DNA from 2 places in the Roseburia sp. 831b genome. Region 2 is predicted to be linked to the other one. Evidence: predicted binding sites of a transcription regulator. Region 2 holds the regulator's gene; the other holds the start of a gene.
The links. Region 2 encodes HrcA, which represses chaperone genes, less so after heat shock. Its sites were predicted from a motif close to TGTTAGCACTCNNNNNNNNNGAGTGCTAACA; they were not measured.

Region 1 (8,997 bases), 910 kb from region 2:
GGATGAAAGCCCTTTTCTTGCACTACACGCCCGGAATAGCCGCTTAATATGACATAAAACGAAATACAGATTGTAGTAACCGCAAACAAACAATATTTTGTCGCCGTCACATTATAATATCCGTTTGTCATCACGAAGGGATAAATCCCCATTAATATCAAAAATAAAATCGTACCAGCCCGTTTTCTTTTGTCACTCATCTTATGCCCTCTTTCTACATCTGATTCACGATGTTTTGTACCTCTTGTGTGCCGTTTGTTCCAATCACATAAATAAGAAGAACCAGCAGCAGAAATCCTATCGCAATCCCAATCCCAATTCCTATCACCTGTGCCGTTATGATGTTATCCTGCTCTTTTTTCTTTTTTTTGCTAATCTTATTTGCCATGAGTTACTGCCTCCTGTCTCCAACGTACTTTCACATCGTCCGAATCCAAGTAACACAACCACGATTCCCATACAGGTAATCATCTGGATTCCAACCAATGCCATTGTCATATAAGCGAAAATTGCAAACGCAATTGCGGTAAATTCCGCATCCTCTTTTCCTTTTTGCATGCATTTTCTAATAGAAAGAAAAATCCAGCCAACATACGCACCCAGTCCAATGATTCCATGTGTCAAAAGCAGCTGCAGATATTCATTGTGTGCATTGTCAAAATAAGAGCCGTAATCCGTCAAAAAGCTTTCCGTACAAATCTGCTGATAAATCTGATATGTGGTATCCGGTCCCGTTCCAAACAGCTTCTGGAAAAGTGGCAGTCCATTATAATAATCCACCGTTTTTAGCCAGATATAACCTCTGTAATTTCCCCACTCCCGGGTAATGTGAAGTTTTTCCAAAAGGGAGGATGCATGAATTGCGCCTTTATTGCTATTTACAACTACAAACATCATTACAATAAGTAATAACACGAGTGCAAGCAGTACTTCTAAAATCCGCTTTCCAATCCGCAACACTCTTTTTAACTGCGCACGTTTTTGTTTTCTGTCCTCTCTTTTTGGACTCTGTCTTTGTCTGGTTCCCATTCCATATAAGATTGCTCCAAGCACAACCAAAAGTGCTGCTCCCAGTGTTACCGCAAGCCCAATTCCTGCAATTTTGCCCTCCAGCATTATTTGGCTGACTCCATCCACTGGTTTTGCCCCGCCGATTTGCTTTTGCAAGACCCGCATCATAAGCGACATTGCAAAAAAAGCAACCAGCAATCCATCATATTCCAAAAACATTCTGACATTTTGAATCAGAATCCAGCCAAACAGGAAAAAGACAATCACTCCAAGAAATGCCCCGTCCGCACTGTTGGTTAATACCGCGCACATTGTAACTACACTTGTAATTATATGTAGCGTTTTCTCCTGCCATTTTTTTGCCATAAGAAAACCAGTCGCTGCAAATGCAAACATCATCCCTGCATAGACGCCAAACACGTCAATATGCCCAATCGTGGAAGAAAAATAGGTCTGCTGCTCTTCCACAAGATCCCAGAAAAAATGAAGTGGGTCCGCGCCAAAATGATTCAAGATGCCGATTCCACAGATAAAAATAGCGGCAAGCTCCATCGCATACAGGCTCCAGCGGTATAACTTTCCATTCTCCACAATCAGAAATATGGCGAGTGCATAAATTAAATAAATCAAAAGTCCGTTTCTTCTTCCGCACTCCCCGGTAAAAGCTTCCATTCCATACTCTGAAAACCGCACGCTGATTCCCCCGGCAAGTAGAAACAAAAGTGCCAGGCAATCCATACCATTCCACTTTGCAAAAAATATCTTTTTCCGGTTTATCACATTACACGTCAGATTGCATACCAAAAAGATGCCACCAAATAATAAGGTCGCATGCTCCATAAACTGGAATTTTGCCAGCGTCAGTGCAAAATAGCCCTGCTTTGTGTATAGTGGCAGCACACACAAGATTAAGATTGTATAAAAGAAAACTGCCTTATCCTGTATCCAGGAAAAAATCTGCGTCACCTTTTTCCCTGCCTTACTTAACTTTTCCTTGTCAAATCCGTGGAAAAGTTGAAGTATTTTACTTTTGTAAGTTTCCATTGTTGTATCCTTGTTATCGTGTATTGTAAGTATCACAATTCTTTCTATGCTTTATTATAGTTATTTTTTGTTTCTACGACAAGATGTTTCTCCATTCCCCAGTTTATAAAGATTTTAGAATTCCCGAACCCCCTGCCATTTCCACCGCTCCCGCTTTTTGTTAGCACTCATTTTAAAAGAGTGCTAATTTTTTATTGACTTTTTGTCATGGAGGTACTAATATGGAATTTATCAGGAAAAACAATAAAAAGATTTCTTTGTGGCATTCGCGCAAAGAAAAAATTACCATATTGAACTAAAGGAGTGTTGTATTATGTCAAACAAACATGGAAGTCTTTCAATCGATAGCGATAACCTGTTTCCAATTATCAAGAAATGGTTATATTCCGATCACGATATCTTCTACCGTGAGTTGATTTCAAACGGATGCGATGCTATCACAAAATTAGAAAAATTAGAGATGATGGGAGAATACCAGTTCCCTGCAGATTACAAAAAGAAAATTGAGGTCATCGTAAACCCAGAAGAAAAAACCTTAAAATTCATCGATAACGGTCTTGGTATGACAGCAGATGAAGTGGAAGAATATATTTGTCAGATTGCATTTTCCGGTGCAACCGACTTCATCGAGAAGTACAAAGATAAAGCAAATGACGATCAGATTATCGGTCATTTCGGACTTGGTTTCTACTCTGCATTCATGGTAGCAGACCGTGTTACCATCGATACCCTTTCTTATAAAGAAGGTTCTACACCAGTTCACTGGACCTGCGATGGCGGTACCGATTATGACATCGAAGATGGTACAAAGACCACAATTGGTACAGAGATTACTTTATATTTAAACGAAGACTGTGTAGAATTTGCAAATGAATATCGCGCAAAAGAAGTCATTCAGAAGTACTGCTCTTTCATGCCAACTCCAATCTTCTTAAGCAAGGCAAATGCGGAAACAGAATATGAAACCATCGACGCTGCCGATAAATTGGATACCGATACTGTTGTGGAAGAGATTCACGAAGAAGCCAAAACAGAAGAAAAAGAAAATGAAAACGGTAAAAAAGAAGTCGTTGAAGTATCTCCAGCAAAGGATAAATTAAAGATTGTAAAACGTCCGGTTGCCTTGAACGATACCAACCCACTTTGGACCAAGAATCCGAACGATTGTACCGATGAAGAATACAAAGAATTCTACCGCAAGGTATTCTTAGATTACAAAGAGCCATTGTTCTGGATTCATCTGAACATGGACTACCCATTTAACTTAAAAGGTATTCTTTACTTCCCTAAGATTAATACCGAGTACGATTCCATCGAAGGAACCATCAAATTATACAACAATCAGGTCTTTATCGCAGACAACATTAAGGAAGTCATCCCAGAGTTCTTAATGCTCTTAAAAGGTGTCATCGACTGCCCTGACCTTCCATTAAATGTTTCCAGAAGTGCTCTGCAGAACGATGGATTCGTGAAAAAGATTTCCGATTACATCACCAAGAAAGTTGCAGATAAACTGATTGGAATGTGCAAAACAGATAAAGAATCTTATGAAAAATACTGGGATGACATCAGCCCATTCATCAAATTTGGCTGCTTAAAAGACACCAAATTCTGTGATAAGATGAATGACTACATCCTATTCAAAAACTTAGATGACAAATACCTTACGCTTCCAGAACTTCTTGTAAAAGAAGAGGAAAAAGCGAACACGGAGGAAAATGACAGCAATGATTCTACAGCTAAAGACGCTAGTGACAGCGCTTCATCAGATCATTCTGATTCTGACAGCACTGCTTCTGATACAGAAGAAAAAGATGAAAGAAAAGTCATCTACTATGTAACCGATAAAGTTCAGCAGGGACAATACATCAAACTCTTCAAAGAGCAGAACATGGATGCGGTTATCTTAGACCACAACATCGATACCTCCTTCATTTCCCAGTTAGAGCAGAGAAATGAAAACTACAAATTCATGCGTATTGATGCTGACCTGACCGAATCTTTGAAAGAAGAGACAAATGCAGAAGATTTAAAAGCCGAAACAGATACCTTGACAGAGACTTTCCGTAAAGCTTTAAACAACGATAAATTAGTTGTAAAAGTAGAGAAATTAAAGAACGAAGGCATCTCCTCTATCATTACACTTTCCGAAGAAGGAAGACGTATGCAGGATATGATGAAGATGTATGCCATGAACGGAATGGGTGGTTTTGATCCATCTATGTTCGGTGGCGACCAGACTCTTACCTTAAATGCAAATAACAAACTTGTTCAGTACATCTTTGAGCACAAAGATTCCGAGCATGTTCCAATGTTCTGCGAACAGCTCTACGATTTAGCTGTCTTAACCAACCAGCCATTATCCGTAGATGCTATGAGCAAATTCGTTGCAAGAAGTAATGAAATCATGATGTTGCTTGCAAAATAAAAACAAATATTTTTAGCCCAGCTATTTTAACAGGACGGACAAAAAGATTTTCCTTTTCTTTTTGCCGTCCTGTTTTTCTACTGCTCTTTTGATTTTTCCCAAAATATCTTCTCCCATTTTACTTTTCGAAAATATGTTCGTTTTTTTCAACTTTTGTCTTGTATCTTCCTATTAAAAAGTATAGAATAGAATCATTACTGTTACAGAAAGATATGGTGACTTCTATGCAATTTATATCAACGTATTTGAAAAAACACAGACTACAATATTTTCTTGGAATATTAGCACTCTTTGCCGTCGACTTTGCCAATATTTTCATTCCAAAGCTGACCGGAACCATCACGGATGGGCTGACCGCTCATAACCTTGACTGGAACGGCATAAAAATGCTTTTGCTTTACATTCTTATCCTGGGACTTCTTTTAGCAGTCGGTCGTTTCCTATGGCGTTATTTTTTGTTTGGCGCCTCCCGCTCCATCGAAAAAGAACTTCGAAACGACATGTTTGCCCACCTTGAAAAAATGAGCGTCGAATATTACAACGAACACAAAACCGGTGACCTTATGACACGTTTTACCAGTGACTTAAACAACATCCGTATGTCAATTGGTCCCGCCATCATCTGTGTGTTTGATGCCTCCGTTATGACGATTATGGTCATTGGTCAGATGATGTACTATGTCAATGTAAAACTGACCTTACTTACCATGATTCCGATGATTTTGATTCTGCTTGGAGAAATCTATTATGGAAAAATCATCCGCTCCCGTTTCCTTGACCGTCAGGAAGCCGTGTCTAACTTAACCGATTACGTTCAGGAAAGTTTTTCCGGTATCCGCGTAATCAAAGCATTTGTACGGGAGCGTGCACAGCTTCGCGCTTTTACCAAAGAAAATCAAAACACGATGGAGAAAAACCTTTCCATTGCAAAATTACAGTCTATTGTCATCCCTCTTTTGGATGTCATCATCGGTCTTTCCAGCTTAATCACGTTGATTTACGGTGGTTACCTTGCCTTAATTGGTGATATCACACTCGGCCGGTTTGTCGCCTTTAACCAGTACATCAATATGTTGGTCTGGCCTATGTTAGCCTGCGGAGATGCCGTCAATATGTTTTCACAAGGCTCTGCCTCCATCCGCCGTATTCAGGATGTCATGGAAGAAAAACCGGAAATCTTTGACGATGCGGATACCAAAGATGTGGAGAAAATCAAAGGTTCCATCACATTTTCCCATCTAACTTTCCTGCATCATGGGCAAACGGAACCTACTTTAAAAGATATCAACCTTCACATCGATGCCGGCACCACGCTTGCGATTGTCGGCCGTACCGGGAACGGAAAATCTACCCTGGTCAACCTTTTATTGCATCTATACAACGCAAAACCTGGCATGATTTTTATCGATGGAAAAGACATTAACACCATCCCGCTTAAAACACTGCGCACCAGCATCGGATATGTTCCGCAGGACAACTTTTTGTTTTCCGATACCTTAAAATCCAATATCGCTTTCGGTGTCGAAGATGAGGATATGGAAGCAATCACCAAAGCGACGACAGCCGCCTGCATTCATGAAAACATTGTGGCTTTCCCGGATGGCTACGAAACCATTGTCGGCGAGCGCGGTGTCACCTTATCCGGCGGACAAAAGCAGCGCAGCTCTATCGCCCGCGCCCTGATGAAGGATGCACCAATTTTGATTTTAGACGATGCACTCTCCGCAGTCGATACAGACACAGAGGAACACATCTTAACGAACCTTAAGAAAAACCGTGCCGGAAAAACAACGATTTTAATTGCACACCGGATTTCCACCATTCAGAATGCCGATGTCATTATGGTGTTAGAGGACGGAATGGCAAAAGAAATCGGAAACCATGAATCCTTAATGAAACAAAACGGAATTTACAAAGACATGTTTTTAAAACAGCAGTTAGAGGCCGCTAACGGCGAAGCCGTTGCAAACTTAGAAAAGGAGGTGTAACCATGAAGCGATTACTTTCTTACTTAAAACCACATAAATGGGCCATGACCACCGCTACCGTCCTGGTTTTGTTTATTATCGTGGTCGAGCTTTACCGCCCTATTATCATCGGAAATGCAATCGACCGCTACATCAACGGTTACTACACTCCTTACGCCGTGACAACCGAGGATGGCAGTCATGCCATTGCCTACGATGACACTTACTTAACCAGAGATTTTTCCGACGACTACGATGGTCCTTTTTATCAGATTTTACTTTATAATAACCAGTATTACATGGCAAAAAATCTGACGAAAGAAGAAGTCCAGACTCTCTCCGATGCAACTACAAATGAAATTGAATCTTATGTAACCTCCAATGCAACGCTTTTAACCAGGGAAGATTTAAAAAATCTGCGCCGCTTTGACTTCACCGGTATCTTAGCCGCCGCAGGCCTGTACCTTGCCTTGCTTTTGATAGGTTTTCTTCTCAATGCGCTCGACACCTGGATGCTGCAAAAAATGGGGCAGCAGATTATTTATCAGATGCGTGAAGATGTTTTTTCCCACATTCACAGCCTCTCCCTTAGCTTTTTCAACAATACACCGGTTGGGAAGCTGGTGACACGTGTCTCAAACGACACAGAGGCGGTAAACGAGCTTTTTAGTTCTATTCTGGTAAAACTCTTCAAGAACATTGTAAAAATCGTCGGATACGCCGTTGTAATGCTTTCTATCAATATCCGGATGGCACTCATCTCTTTTGCCTTATTGCCGGTTGTGACATTACTCACGTTCTATTTCCGTGCGATGTCAAGAAAAGCCTACCAGATTACCAGAAATAAGATTACAGACCTTAATACGTTTTTGTCCGAGCACATTTCCGGCATGAAGCTTATTCAGGTCTTTGCAAAAGAGGAAGAAAAATATCAGCAGTTCGAGCAAAAATCCGAGGAGTTATACCGTGCGAACTGGCGTGAAGTTATGACTTTTGCCATTTTCCGCCCATCGATTTACTTCCTATCCGTCATTGCCATGGTTCTTGTCATCGGAACCGGAAGTTCCTCTGTGTTAAAAGGAACGCTCTCTCTTGGAACCTTATTTGTATTCATTACTTATATCAGTTCCTTTTTCGAGCCGATTCAAGAACTTGCGGAGCAGTTTGGTACCTTACAGTCCTCTCTCGCTTCCGCGGAGAAAATTTTCTCTGTTTTGGATGAAAAGCCATCGATTGTAAAACCTGCCCATCCGGTTGATGTTTCCATCAAAGGCCGCATCGAGTTCCGTCATGTATGGTTTGCCTATGAAAAAGACGACTACATCTTAAAGGATATCAGCTTTGTCATCGAACCCGGCCAAAAGATTGCCTTTGTCGGTGCTACCGGCGCAGGAAAATCTTCTATTTTAAACCTGATTGGACGCTATTATGACATCCAGAAGGGTGAAATCTTAATCGACGGCGTCAATATCAAAGAGATTGACACCGATGTGTTAAGACGTGCCATCGGCCAGGTACAACAGGATGTCTTTCTTTTCACCGGAGATATCAAGAGCAATATCTCCCTTGATAATGAAAACATTTCCCTCGAGGACGTGAAGCGTGCGGCAAAAATTGTCAACGCAGATTCCTTTATTGAAAAAATGCCCGGCACTTACGACGCACCTGTGACGGAGCGGGGAAGCACCTTATCCGCCGGTCAAAGACAGCTTTTATCTTTTGCAAGGACCTTAGCGTATGACCCTTCCATTCTGGTGTTAGACGAGGCTACCGCAAACATTGATACCGAAACCGAATCCCTGATTACCAATGCCCTCTCCAAACTGATGGAGGGACGTACTACCATCATGGTTGCCCACCGCCTTTCAACCATCCAGCATGCAGATAAAATTATCGTCATGCATCACGGTAAAATCAAGGAAAGCGGTTCTCACCAGGAACTTCTTGCCCAGAACGGTCTTTATAAAAAATTATACGATCTGCAGTTGGTGGAAGCCTGATTGAACCGTTGGTTCTGGCGTGATTCCATCTACGAATACTTTTTCAATAGAAAAAGCGCAGCAAATTTGACCGGTATCCTGTCATGCAGGTACTTTTCAAACTTGCTGCGCTTTTCTACTACAATATCTTCGTCGTCCACTTTGAACAATCCCAGACTTCATTTACAATATCCTGGTAAAACTCCGGCTCATGACTGATTAATAAAACACTTCCCCGGTATTCGTTTAAAGCACGCTTTAATTCCTCTTTGGCATCCACATCCAGATGGTTGGTAGGCTCGTCTAACAATAAGATATTTGTCTCACGGTTCATAAGTTTGCAAAGACGAACTTTTGCCTGCTCTCCACCACTTAATACCCGCACCTGACTCTCAATATGCTTTGTGGTAAGTCCGCATCTTGCAAGCGCTGCGCGCACCTCATACTGGGAAAAGGATGGGAATTCCTCCCAGATTTCTTCGATACAGGTATTTTTATTTTCTTCTTTAATCTCCTGCTCGAAATAACCAATCAAAAGATTTTCTCCCAGTTCCACAGAACCTTTTAA
Region 2 (8,997 bases):
TCCTCTTGCGCATTGTCTTCCTGCATGCTCTCCTCATACTCTTCCACACGTTTAAAAAATGCTCTCTGCTTCTTAATCTGCAATTTTTCGTCCGCAAGCTTTCGCATCTCTTCTTCTAGAATCTTCCACTTCATCTCAAAAAGATGATGTTCCTGCTCGATTCTCCGCTCTTCCATCTCTTTTTTTCTTAAAAAATCTTTCCGTTCCTGTTCAAGCAATTTCTGTTGTCTGGTTAAGTCTTCACATGCTTTTTTTATAATCTGTTTTTTGTGTTCCATCTCAACCGTTTCCTGAAAACACCAATTATCAAAGGCCGTCTGTTCCATTCCGACTCATCCTTTCTTCTTTTGTGTGCTTGTCCTGGCTCATGTCTGGCATCTTTTGTCTGAATATTATATATTTTTCAAAAAGAATATGTAATTCACACATTTTACCGCAATATCCAGATAATAATCACTCTATTTTAAACTCATCTTACTACATTTGGTATCTTAGGACAATAGGAAATTGTAACGGAAACATATAACACAAGGTGCACACGAAAAAGGACATCTCCTGTATCAGACAGGAAATGTCCTTTTTTCTATCTCTTCCTGGTTTTATAATTCATCAAAAATCTTTCCCATGAAGCCTTTTTTCTTTTTCTCTGTTTTTTCTCCGGAACCGGATTCTTTTGTCAAAGAACCGCCGGATGCCTCATCACGGGAGTTTGACAGTTGAATATTAAAAAAAGTTATCGCAGGTCGCATAAAACCTGCATTTTTTATGTCAAATTTTTCGTTTTAATATGTACTTGTTTGCAATAGTGTGGTATACTTAAAAGAAAAAAAGGATTTTGTGTTATGTATATTGCAGTTACAGGTAGTAAAAACAATAAAGATGTTTACATTTATCAGTCATTCCGAAAAGAAGACGGAAAATCATCTTCTCGTATCTATAAAAAGCTCGGAAAATACAACGTTTTGCTGGAACAGTTCAATGGTGATGATGAAAAACTTATGGCTTGGGCGAAAAGCGAAGCTGCCAAAGAAACCGAACTCTACAATGAGCGCACAGGGAAAGTCACAGTTGAGTTTTCTCAGGCTGCCTGCATCCCTATGAACGAAGAACGTTCTTTTCATGCCGGTTATCTCTTCCTTCAACAGCTATGCACACACCTCCGTCTTGATAACATCTGCCGTGCCATTAAAGGACGCCATAAATTTAAGTATGATTTCCATGCGATTCTTACTGATCTGGTTTACGCAAGGATCCTTTCTCCTTCAAGCAAGCTCAGCAGCTATAACTTTTGTAAAACTCTGCTGGAGCCGCCAAAGTATGAAATTCAGGATGTTTACAGAGCTTTGTCTGTAATCGCAGAGGAATCAGATTTCATCCAAAGTGAACTATACAAAAACTCAAACTTCATCTATCCAAGAAATCAGAAGATACTTTACTATGACTGTACAAATTATTACTTTGAGATTGAGGAAGAAAGCGGTTTGAAGCACTATGGAAAAAGCAAAGAGAACCGCCCAAATCCGATTGTTGGTATGGGCCTGTTTATGGATGCTGATGGCATTCCACTTGCATTTAATATTTTTCCAGGCAATCAAAACGAGCAGACAACGCTCAAACCTTTGGAGAAAAAAATCATACAGGATTTCAACTGCAGTGAATTTATTTTCTGTTCAGATGCCGGTCTTGGAAGTGCAAATAACCGAGCGTTTAACAGCATCGGGAATCGGGCTTATGTCATCACGCATTCCCTTAAGAAGATGAAGCAGGAAGACCGTGATATCGCCCTGAATCTAACACAGTTCAGAAAGGTTGGTTCGACAGATTTTATAGATATCAGGACTTTGGACGAAACCGATGAAGAAGTTTTTAACTCCATTTATTACAAAGAAGTTCCTGTTGTTACTGGAGATTTGGATGAAACACTAATCGTTACATACTCACCGAAATATAAAGCTTATCAGCAAAGAATCCGGTCACGTCAAATCGAGCGTGCAGAGATGATTATTAACTCTCCTTGCAAAAAACGAAAGGGCAAAAATCAAAATGATCCAATGCGTTTTGTGAAAAATACTGCCGTAACAAACGATGGTGAGATTGCAGAAAAGAACGTATATGAGATTGATGAGGAACAGATAGCAAAAGAAGAACTTTACGATGGTTTCTATGCGGTTATGACAAATCTGGAGGGAAATATTGAGGAAATCATAAAGATTAACAAGCAGCGCTGGGAAATTGAAGAGAACTTCAGAATTATGAAAACCGAATTCGAAGCAAGGCCTGTGTATGTCAGAAGAGATGACCGGATTAAGGCACATTTCATGACCTGCTATATCAGCCTTCTTCTCTACCGCCTGTTAGAGAAAAAAATAGGAAACAGCTATACAACAGAGCAGCTCATCGAGACTTTACGCTCCATGAAAATGACACTGTTAAATACTGCTAATGGATACGTTCCATCCTACACCCGAACTGAAATAACAGATTCTTTACACCAAACTTTCGGGTTTCGGACCGATTATGAATTTATCAAAAAATCTACGATGCGAAGCATCATCAAGCAGACAAAAGAAATTAACTTACAATAATGTAAAAATATAGCACAATAGCACATATCGCTACGAAATAAAAAACGGCTGTAAGCCTTGATTTTACTGGCTTCACAACCGTTTTCTTGCTTTTCAACTGTCAAAGATGGGATCTTAGGACAATAGGAAATTGTAACGGAAACATATAACACAAGGTGCACACGAAAAAGGACATCTCCTGTATCAGACAGGAAATGTCCTTTTTTCTATCTCTTCCTGGTTTTATAATTCATCAAAAATCTTTCCCATGAAGCCTTTTTTCTTTTTCTCTGTTTTTTCTCCGGAACCGGATTCTTTTGTCAAAGAACCGCCGGATGCCTCATCAAACTGACGAAGCAAATCTTTTGCCTCCGCATTTAAGCCTGTCGGTACCTGAACAACAAGTGTTACATAATGGTCTCCACGTACAGCTTTATTACGCAAGGATGGAACACCTTTTCCTTTTAAACGAATCTTGGTATCTGTCTGTGTACCTGGTTTTACATCGTACAAGATATCTCCATCCACTGTGTTGATTCGGATTGTTCCCCCTAATGCCGCAATCGCGTAGGAAATTGGTGCTGTGGAGAAAATATTCATATCCTGACGCTGGAAAATTGGATGTCTGGATACAATTACTTCAACCAGCAAATCTCCTCTTGGTCCGCCATTTACACCCGGTTCCCCTTTTTCACGGATACGGACACTCTGTCCGTTGTCAATACCGGCTGGAATAGATACCTGAATCTTCTTCTTGCTTGCAATATAACCTGTTCCACGACAATCTGGACACTTCTCACGTACAATCTTACCCTTGCCTCCACAATCCGGACAGGTCTGCACATTCTGAACTGTTCCAAGGAAGGACTGCTGGGTAAAGACAACTTTACCTTTACCACCACATTTTGTACAGGTTTCTGGATTGGTTCCAGGTTTAGCACCTGTTCCATGACAGGTCTTACACTCATCTTTTAATACCATTTCGATTTCTTTTTCACAACCGAAAACAGCCTCTTCAAATGTAATGCGCACGCTTGTACGAAGGTTTGCACCTTTCATAGGGCCACTGTTATCTCTACGTCTAGAACCGCCACCGAAGAAATCTCCGAAAATATCTCCAAAGATATCTCCCATATCCATGCCGGAGAAATCGAATCCACCAGCTCCTGCTCCTGCGCTTCCGTCAAATGCAGCATGACCGAACTGATCGTATTGTCTTCTCTTTTCTGCATCACTTAATACAGCATAAGCTTCCTGCGCCTCTTTAAACTTCTCCTCACACTCCTTATCACCTGGATGCATATCCGGATGATATTTCTTCGCAGTGGTACGGAACGCCTTCTTAATCTCGGCCTCAGTCGCATTCTTTGGAACGCCTAATACCTCATAATAATCTCTCTTATCTGCCATAACTTTTTCCTCTAATATCACTCATCCATCTTACAATACAGTAAGGTTTCCAGATACATCCATACCTGGAAACCCCTCTATCCATACATCTAACAACTCTAAAGTTTGCTGCCTTTGCAAACTTTGTAGAATTGTTAGTCATTCTTCGGCGACGCACCCTCTGGTTCGTTGTCGATTTTAGAATGACTCAGAAGTTTGCTGCCTTTGCAAACTTTGTAGAATTGTTAGTCATTCTTCGGCGACGCACCCTCTGGTGCATCGCCGACTTTAGAATGACTCAATTCTATACTTCCTTGTAGTCTGCATCTACAACATCATCATCTGCCTGTGTAGCACCTGCCTGAGCACCACCCATATCTGGGCCAGCACCAGCTGCTCCCTGAGCTGCCTGAGCCTGTTCGTACATCTTAGCAAATACTTTCTGAGCGCTCTGTGTTAATTTCTCCTGAGCTGCTTTTAACTCAGCGATGTCAGCGTCTGTCATGTCTTCTGCATTCTGATGAGCATCTAAGAATGATTTTACTGCATTTAAGTCTGCTTCTACTTCTGCTTTGTCGTTTGCGTCAACCTGATCACCAACCTGGTCTAATGCCTGCTGTGTCTGGAATACGAAGGAATCAGCATCGTTTCTTGCATCGATTGCTTCTTTTCTCTTCTTATCCTGTGCTTCGAACTCAGCAGCTTCTTTTACAGCCTTATCGATTTCATCATCAGACATAGATGTTCCGGATGTGATTGTGATGTGCTGTTCTTTTCCTGTACCAAGATCTTTTGCAGATACGTTTACGATACCGTTTGCATCAATATCGAATGTAACTTCAATCTGTGGAACACCACGACGTGCTGGTGGGATACCATCCAGACGGAACTGTCCAAGGGATTTGTTATCTCTTGCGAACTGTCTCTCACCCTGTACAACGTTGATATCAACGGCTGTCTGGTTATCTGCTGCTGTAGAGAAGATCTGGCTCTTCTTGGTAGGAATTGTTGTATTTCTCTCAATCAATCTTGTAGCAACACCACCCATTGTCTCGATAGATAAGGATAATGGAGTTACATCAAGAAGTAAGATTTCGCCTGCACCGGCATCTCCTGCTAATTTACCACCCTGGATAGAAGCACCAAGTGCTACACATTCATCTGGGTTTAAGGATTTGCTTGGCTCTTTGCCTGTTAACTGTCTTACTTTATCCTGTACAGCTGGGATACGTGTAGAACCACCAACTAATAATACCTGACCTAAATCAGCGTTTGTAAGTCCTGCATCCTGCATAGCTTTCTGTACTGGAATAGCTGTTCTTTCTACTAAGTCGTGTGTCAATTCATCAAATTTTGCTCTTGTGAGGTTCATATCGAAATGTTTTGGTCCCTCAGCTGTTGCTGTGATGAATGGTAAGTTGATGTTTGTAGTTGTAGCAGAAGATAACTCTTTCTTTGCTTTCTCTGCTGCTTCTTTTAATCTCTGAAGTGCCATCTTATCGGTTGATAAGTCAACACCTTCTGCTTTCTTGAATTCATCAATCATCCACTGTGTAATCTTGTTATCAAAATCATCACCACCAAGGTGTGTATCACCGTTTGTAGATAATACTTCGATAACACCGTCACCGATTTCGATAATAGATACATCGAATGTACCACCACCTAAATCATATACCATGATTTTCTGTTCTTTTTCGTTGTCAAGACCGTAAGCTAATGCTGCTGCTGTAGGCTCGTTGATGATACGTTTTACATCAAGACCTGCAATCTTACCAGCATCTTTGGTTGCCTGACGCTGAGCATCGTTGAAGTAAGCAGGTACTGTGATAACAGCTTCTGTTACTTTTTCTCCTAAATATCCTTCTGCATCTGCTTTTAATTTCTGAAGAATCATAGCGGAAATCTGCTGTGGAGAATACTGTTTGTCATCGATTGTTTTCTTGTAATCTTCACCCATATGTCTCTTGATAGAAGAGATTGTCTTGTCAGCGTTTGTAACAGCCTGACGTTTTGCAGGTTCACCGACTAATCTTTCTCCTGTTTTTGTAAATGCAACGATAGATGGTGTTGTTCTTGCACCTTCCTGGTTTGCGATAACGGTAGGTTTTCCACCTTCCATAACAGCTACACAACTGTTTGTTGTTCCTAAGTCAATACCAATGATTTTACTCATGATCTTTTCCTCCTATTATAAAATGAAACTTAATTTACTTGTTCTTATGAGCATTTGCTCTTATCTAAATTTTATCTATTGTTTGAATTATTTATGCAACAGATAAAATTAGTTTGCCACTTTTACCATGCTGTGTCTTACAACTGCATCACGGTACATATAACCTTTCTGAAGTTCCTCTGCGATTACATTTTCGCCAAGTTCTTCATCTTCCACATGCATCACTGCGTTATGGAAATTTGGATCAAATTCCTGACCAACTGCCTCGATTGGTTTTACTCCAATCTCCTCTAATACGGTCATCATCTGTTTGTAGATTTTATCCATTCCGGCTACGAATGCATCTTCTTTATTCTCTTCCGGGACTGCTGCAAGACCTCTTTCGAAGTTATCAACAACTGGTAAAATCTTTTCTACAACTGTTTTAGCACCCATATCATACATCTGGGATTTTTCTTTTTCAGAACGTTTTCTAAAGTTATCAAATTCTGCCATCTGACGTTTCAAACGATCGTTTAAATCTTCAATCTGTTCGTCTTTTTTGTCCTTTTTCTTTTTGAAAAATCCTTTCTTCTCATCGGAAGCTGAATCGTCTGATTCGCTTTCTTCCTCTGTCTGTTCTGTATGTTCCTCGGAAGTTTCTTCTTCGGTAGAAGTGGTGTCTTCCGCTGTTGTCTCTTCAGATTCTGCTGCTTCTTTTTCTAAATCTTCTAAAACTTCTTCTAAAACTTCTTCTTTATTCTCTGCCATCATCCAGCCACCTTTCTATTCTAACTCATTCTTTTGTTTATCTAAAATTCCATCTAAAGAATTTTTCAGCGTTTTTAAATTATCCATTACTTTTTCATAATCCATTCGCTTCGGTCCGACAATTCCAATCGTTCCTCGAACACCCTCGCCAAGCTCGTAGGTTGCTGTCACAACACTGCAATCTTTCATGGTCTGAATCGGGCTTTCATTTCCGATATAAACCTGTATTCCGGTATTCTCCTCATCCAAAAGATTCTCTGTCACAAGGCTTGCTAACTGTTGTTTCTCTTCGAATGTGGAAATCAGTTCACTTGCTTTCTCCGAATCACTTAATTCCGGATACTTGAAAAAGTTTGTTGCACCGCTTGTATAGATTCGAATGTCATCATCTGCTCCCATCGTCTCTGCAATGGTATCTAACACATTACTGATAATGTCGCTATGGATTCCTGCCTGCTCTTTCAGTTTTGCGATTGTGGCAAGATTGATATCCTGCAATGCAAGACCATTCAAATTGGAATTCAGTAGGATGTTCAGTTTCAACATCGTCTCATTGTCGATTGGCTCTGAAACAGAAATCATCTTGTTCTTTACGATGTTGCCCTCTGTTACGATTACTGCAAGAATCTGATCATCCTGCACGTTCGACAACTGAATGAATTTCACCTTGTTCTTATGATAGGATGGCGCCGATACCATGGTCGCATAGTTGGTATTTGTCGCAAGTATTTTTGCAACTTTCTGTAAGACCTGTTCCATCTTCTCGGTATGTTCGATTACAAAATCCTTCATGTCGGACACTTCCTGATTCTTCTCTGCCATCAGATTGTCCACATAGAAACGATATCCTTTATCCGATGGAATTCGTCCTGCCGAAGTATGTGGCTGAACAATGTATCCTAATTCCTCTAAATCTGCCATCTCATTTCGGATTGTTGCAGAACTTAGATTCAAATCTGTATACTTGGAAATTGTTCTAGAACCAACCGGCTCACCAGTTTCCATATAGTTCTTGATGATTGCATTTAAAATTTTAGTTTTTCGATCATCTAATTCGAACTCTTCCATGTCATCGCTCCTGTCTTTCTCTTAGAACTTGGTACTTTTTCTCACAAGCTTTCAGATTTGTTAGCACTCATTAATGCGGAGTGCTAATATCCTTGTATTTAAGATAGCACCATCATATTTCTTTGTCAACACTCATTTCAAAAAAATTTCTTTTTTTTCGATTTTTTTCTAAAAAAGAAAACCAGCGACCTTTGCTTTTAACTTTTATGCAAAAATCACCGGTTTCTTCTATATAATAATCTTTTCTACATACGCCCTTCTTTTTTCTCTATCTGTTCTATCCGAAACAAATCTTCAACACGCTTTTATTCGTAGCGGAGTGCGTCAATGACCTCCATCTTAGATGCCTTGTTCGCAGGATAGTATCCGAAAAATACACCTGTGAGCATTGAGAAGAACAAGGACAATAAGATTGCGGTGAGTGATGGATGAACGGACATGATAATGTACTGGGAGTATTCCGAGTAGGCAGACTGAATAATCAGTCCTGCAACTTTTCCTAACAGGAATCCATTTAAAATGCCAAGTGTAATTCCAATCATTCCACCAATCAGGCAAAGAACAATCGCCTCAATCACAAACTGCATACGAATCACTTTTCGTTTTGCTCCAAGTGCCATACGAACACCAATTTCTCTTGTACGCTCTGTAATCGATACCAGCATGATATTCATAACACCGACACCACCAACAATCAATGAGATTGCTGCGATTCCGGAAATTGCAACGGTTACAACATTAATCACAACATTAATAATTCCAAGACTAGATGATGCATTGTTCGTTACAATGTTAAAGTTTTCATTGTTCTCATAATACTGATTCAAGAAATCGGATGCATCCTGGGTTGCCTGTTCGATGTCCGCAGTTGAATTAATCAATAAGTTAAACATATCATATCCAACCTGTTCACTTCCCTGCAGTTTTGTCGTTGTCTGATATGGAATCAGCAATGGTGTAGAACGGTCTTTTTCTGGAACAGATGTGTCAATCTTTCCAAAAAGAGCCGAATTATACTTGAAAACACCAACCACAACAAAATCATAGGAA

Region 1: the regulator HrcA is predicted to act here: its motif matches at 2,214-2,244, upstream of htpG (molecular chaperone HtpG).

What each region holds. Positions count from the first base shown of each region.
Region 1 covers NZ_CP135162.1:1,753,574-1,762,570, forward strand. Annotated here, with positions in the region: gene BIV16_RS08120 (O-antigen ligase family protein) at 1-200, opposite strand, end outside; gene BIV16_RS08125 (hypothetical protein) at 215-388, opposite strand; gene BIV16_RS08130 (O-antigen ligase family protein) at 337-2,055, opposite strand; gene htpG (molecular chaperone HtpG) at 2,369-4,483, shown strand; gene BIV16_RS08140 (ABC transporter ATP-binding protein) at 4,708-6,471, shown strand; gene BIV16_RS08145 (ABC transporter ATP-binding protein) at 6,474-8,450, shown strand; gene BIV16_RS08150 (ABC-F family ATP-binding cassette domain-containing protein) at 8,569-8,997, opposite strand, start outside.
Region 2 covers NZ_CP135162.1:839,892-848,888, reverse strand. Annotated here, with positions in the region: gene BIV16_RS03755 (hypothetical protein) at 1-326, opposite strand, end outside; gene BIV16_RS03750 (hypothetical protein) at 600-749, opposite strand; gene BIV16_RS03745 (IS1634 family transposase) at 843-2,585, shown strand; gene dnaJ (molecular chaperone DnaJ) at 2,808-3,974, opposite strand; gene dnaK (molecular chaperone DnaK) at 4,258-6,129, opposite strand; gene grpE (nucleotide exchange factor GrpE) at 6,238-6,879, opposite strand; gene hrcA (heat-inducible transcriptional repressor HrcA) at 6,895-7,947, opposite strand; gene BIV16_RS03720 (ABC transporter permease) at 8,253-8,997, opposite strand, start outside.